DNA from 2 places in the Streptomyces sp. NPDC043878 genome. Region 2 is predicted to be linked to the other one. Evidence: riboswitches for the same ligand, from Rfam matches in the RefSeq annotation. Region 2 holds a riboswitch; the other holds the start of a gene.
The links. Region 2 has a riboswitch for glycine ahead of gcvT (glycine cleavage system aminomethyltransferase GcvT). Riboswitches for the same ligand answer to the same signal wherever they lie in the genome.

Region 1 (2,195 bases), on a different contig from region 2:
CTGAGTCCCTCGGGTCCGTGGTAGACGGCGTACATGCCGGCCATCACGGCGAGCAGCACCTGGGCGGTGCAGATGTTGCTCGTGGCCTTCTCGCGGCGGATGTGCTGCTCACGCGTCTGCAGGGCGAGCCGATAGGCCTTGTGCCCGTCGGCGTCGACGGAGACGCCCACGAGCCGGCCGGGCAGGCTGCGCGCGAAGCTCTCGCGCACCGCCATGTAGCCGGCGTGCGGCCCGCCGAAGCCCATCGGCACACCGAAGCGCTGCGTGGTGCCGACCGCGATGTCCGCGCCGAGCTCACCGGGCGACCTCAGCAGGGTGAGGGCGAGCAGGTCGGCCGCCACGGTGACGAGCGCGCCGAGCTCGTGCGCCTGGTCGATGACCGGCTTGATGTCCCGTACGGCGCCGGAGGCGCCCGGGTACTGCAGCAGCACACCGTTGATCTCACGCTCGGCGATCCCGGCCGGGATGCCCTCGCTCAGGTCGGCGACGACCACCTCGACGCCGGCCGGTTCGGCACGGGTCTGGATCACGGCGATGGTCTGGGGCAGGGCGTCCGCGTCGACCAGGAACAGGCCCTTCTTGTTGCGGCCCATGCGCCGGGACAGCGCCACCGCCTCGGCGGCCGCGGTGCCCTCGTCGAGCAGCGAGGCGCCGGAGGTGGGCAGCCCGGTCAGCTCGGCGACCATGGTCTGGAAGTTCAGCAGGGCCTCGAGCCGCCCCTGGGAGATCTCCGGCTGGTAGGGCGTGTAGGCCGTGTACCAGGCCGGGTTCTCCATGACGTTGCGCAGGATCACCGGCGGCGTGAAGGTCCCGTGGTACCCGAGCCCGATCATCGGGGCCAGGACCTGGTTGCGATCGGCCAGCGCACGCAGCTCCGCCAGCACCTCGGCCTCGGTCCGGGCACCCGGCAGGTCCAGCGCGTCGGCGTTCTTGATCACATCCGGGACCGCGGCGGCCGTGAGCTCGTCGAGGGAGCCGTAGCCGACCTGGGCGAGCATCTTGGCGCGGGCCTCGTGGTCGGGGCCGATGTGGCGCTGCTCGAAGGGGATTCCCTGTTCGAGCTCGGAGAGCGGAATACGATGGGCGGTCATTGCGGAGGCCTCCTGGTCTGACGCGACCTTCGAGGGGTACCCCGGCGCGGGTACCCCGACGGCCTCCCCCTCTGTCATCTCGACCTGAGAGCTTCACCGGGGCGCCCGAGGGCACTCCCGGCTTTCACCGTCGGTGAGAACGGAAGCCGTCGGCCTCCGCCCTGCTTTCCAGAGTGACCTCGTCCGTGCGGTACGTGGGCCTGAGAGATTCCGGGGAGGATTTGCTCCTTCGGCGCCTCCATGGTCTCTGGAGGACTCTCCCGCACGGGGTCAGCAGCCGCCTGCCAGCCTACCAGCGAGGTCAACGCCCGAACTTTCGAGTGGCCCCCTCGTTGAAAGTGCTCTTTCGTAGTGCTTACGGATGAGTTGCGACCACATGGAGGGACCGTGCAGACCGACATCGATCCGCGCCACCTGATCGGCCGCAAGGCGTTCGACCGCGACGGGACCAAGATCGGCACGATCGACGAGGTGTACCTCGACGACGCGACCGGCGTCCCGGAGTGGGCAGCCATACGGACCGGCCTGTTCAGCAGGGACGCGTTCGTGCCCCTGGAGCCCAGCAGGCTGATCGAGGGCACCCTGCACGTCCCCTTCGAACGCGCCCTGATCAAGGACGCCCCCGACTTCGGCGTCGGGCGCCACCTCTCGCCGGAACAGGAACTCCAGCTCTACCACCACTACGGCCTGGACGTGGCCGCGCCTCCGGCGTTCCCCGACCGCGACTTCGGCAAGCTCGCGGGCTCCGACGACTCCTGAGACACCTCGGCCCCCGGCCCGCCGGGTCTTCGCGACCCGACCGCCGGCCCGACCGGCGCGGCCGGCACAGGCCGTGCTGACGCGGCAGGCGGCACGGACCGCACGAGCGGCAGCGGGTCCGCCGGCTCCAGCTCCGGGTCGTCGGTCCGGAAGGTCCGCACCCGCCCGGGCTCCGAGTCGGGCGTCTCGAACCGCACGGTGACCCGCCCCAGTCCGCTGCCCTGCACCCATCCGTGTCCGTACCCGGCGTGCCGTACGTCGTGGCCCGCGGGCCACCGTCGTTCAGCCGGCGCCCGCTCCTCCTCGGCCGGCCGGTCCTCGCCCTCCTCCGCCGGATCGTCCGTC
Region 2 (2,195 bases):
TGCTGTAGCGCAGCTGCTGGGGGTTGCTCATGGCCTGAATTCTCCTGTACGCGGGGGAGTGCTGGTGAATGGGAAGGGGGGTGAACACGCGTGAGCAGGCACGATGTGCCCGACATCACGTGCGGACGGCTGCGGCCGTGCGGATGGCGGCCGCGACGGTCACGGCCGGGACGGTGACGGCCGTGCCGAGGCCGACGGTGTCACGTCCGCCGGCCGGTGGGACGACAGTGTCACTTCCGCCGCTTGTAGAACGGCAGAGCCACGACCTCGTAGGGCTCGTGGGTGCCCCGGATGTCCACGCCGACCCCGGGTGAACCCGGCCGCGCGTGCGCCGCGTCGACGTACGCCATCGCGATCGGCCGGCCGAGCGTGGGGGAGGGGGCGCCGGAGGTGACCTCGCCGATCACCTCGCCGCCGGCGACCACGGGGTACCCGGCGCGCGGGACGCGGCGGCCCTCGGCGACCAGGCCGACCAGGACGCGCGGCGGGGTTCCGGCCGAACGCTCGGCGGCCTCGCTCAGCGCCTCGCGCCCCACGAAGTCGCCCTCCTTCTCGAACTTCACCACCCGGCCGAGCCCGGCGTCGAAGGGGGTGAGCGAGGTCGACAGCTCGTGCCCGTACAGCGGCATGCCCGCCTCCAGGCGCAGCGTGTCCCGGCAGGACAGGCCGCAGGGGACCAGGCCGGCGCCCTCGCCGGCCCTGGTCAGCGCCTGCCACAGCTCGACGGCGTGCTCCGGCTTCACGAACAGCTCGAAGCCGTCCTCACCGGTGTATCCGGTGCGCGCGATCAGCGCGGGGACGCCGGCGACGGTGCCGGGCAGGCCCGCGTAGTACTTCAGGCCGTCCAGGTCGGCGTCGGTGAGCGACTTCAGGATGCCGGGGGACTCGGGGCCCTGCACGGCGAGCAGCGCGTAGCCGTCGCGGTCGTCGCGTACCTCGGCGTCGAAGCCCGCGGCCCGCTCCACCAGGGCGTCCAGGACCACCTGGGCGTTGGAGGCGTTGGCGACGACCATGTACTCCCGCTCCTGGAGCCGGTACACGATCAGGTCGTCGAGGATGCCGCCGTCCGGCCGGCAGATCATGGTGTAGCGGGCGCGGCCCACGCCGATCGTGCCCATGTTGCCGACCAGGGCGAAGTCCAGCAGGGCCACGGCCTCCGGGCCGGTGACGGTGATCTCACCCATGTGCGAGAGGTCGAAGAGACCGGCCCGGGTGCGTACGGCGTTGTGTTCGTCGCGCTCGGAGCCGTAGCGCAGCGGCATGTCCCAGCCGGCGAAGTCGGTCATCGTCGCGCCCAGCGAACGGTGCAGGGCGTCGAGCGCGGTATGACGGGGTGCGGTACTGCTCATCGGTCGGTCGTCTCCCAGGGCATGACGGCGAGGTCGTTCCTCCCCATCTGTCATCGGAACCTGAGAGGTTCGCCATGACCCGCGAAACGGTCGTCATGGTTTGCACCTTGGGTGGAGCCACTGTCGCAGCGGCCCGCTTTTCAGATGTGCCTCGCCCGCGCGGTAACGGGGCCTGAGAGATTCAAGGGAGGGACTTGCTCCTTCGGCGCCCCGGCGACGTGCTGCCGAGGACTCTCCCGCGCGGATTCAAGCGGCCGGTATGCAGTTGGCGCGGCCATCATTGCACGGCTCACCCGAACCTGGCAGACCACCTCTGTGACCGGCTTGTGGCAGGAAGCGCACGAAAACGCGAGACACCGCGCATTGCCTTCTCTTTACACTTGGCGGGGAGGGTACTCGTGCCCACCCCAGGGGAGGACGATCACGGTGAAGAGGACCACTGCGTACGCCGCGACCTCGGCCGTCGCGCTGCCCGAGCAGCCTTCGGCCCCGGCCCGCGGGGCGTGCGGGGCACGCCCGGCACCCGTCCTGCGCGACCTGCGCGAGCGCGGCGGCCACAGCCCGCACGCCCTCCTCTTCGGACCCCGCGACCTCGTCGTGATCACCGGGCTGCCCGGCAGCGGCAAGTCCACGCTCATGCGGCGTACCGTGCGCGGCCTGCGCGTCGACTCCCAGGACACCCGCGACCGCTGGGACTCCCGGACGCCGCGCCTGCTGCCGTACGCCCTCTACCGGCCGCTCGTACGGCTGGCCCACTACGCCGGGCTGCGCCGCGCCCTGCGCACCGGCGAGGGCGTCGTCGTGCACGACTGCGGCACGCAGGCGTGGGTGCGCGGCTGGCTGGCC

Region 1: linked by a shared signal. The riboswitch ahead of gcvP (aminomethyl-transferring glycine dehydrogenase) and the one ahead of gcvT (glycine cleavage system aminomethyltransferase GcvT) in region 2 are both predicted to bind glycine.

What each region holds. Positions count from the first base shown of each region.
Region 1 is NZ_JBWKDW010000015.1:10,071-12,265, reverse strand. It holds gene gcvP (aminomethyl-transferring glycine dehydrogenase) at 1-1,091, opposite strand, end outside; glycine riboswitch at 1,270-1,364, opposite strand; gene AC07AZ_RS21250 (PRC-barrel domain-containing protein) at 1,479-1,850, shown strand; gene AC07AZ_RS21245 (DNA polymerase IV) at 1,772-2,195, opposite strand, start outside.
Region 2 is NZ_JBWKDW010000016.1:154,031-156,225, reverse strand. It holds gene gcvH (glycine cleavage system protein GcvH) at 1-31, opposite strand, end outside; gene gcvT (glycine cleavage system aminomethyltransferase GcvT) at 231-1,349, opposite strand; glycine riboswitch at 1,387-1,499, opposite strand; glycine riboswitch at 1,500-1,598, opposite strand; gene AC07AZ_RS22930 (AAA family ATPase) at 1,770-2,195, shown strand, end outside.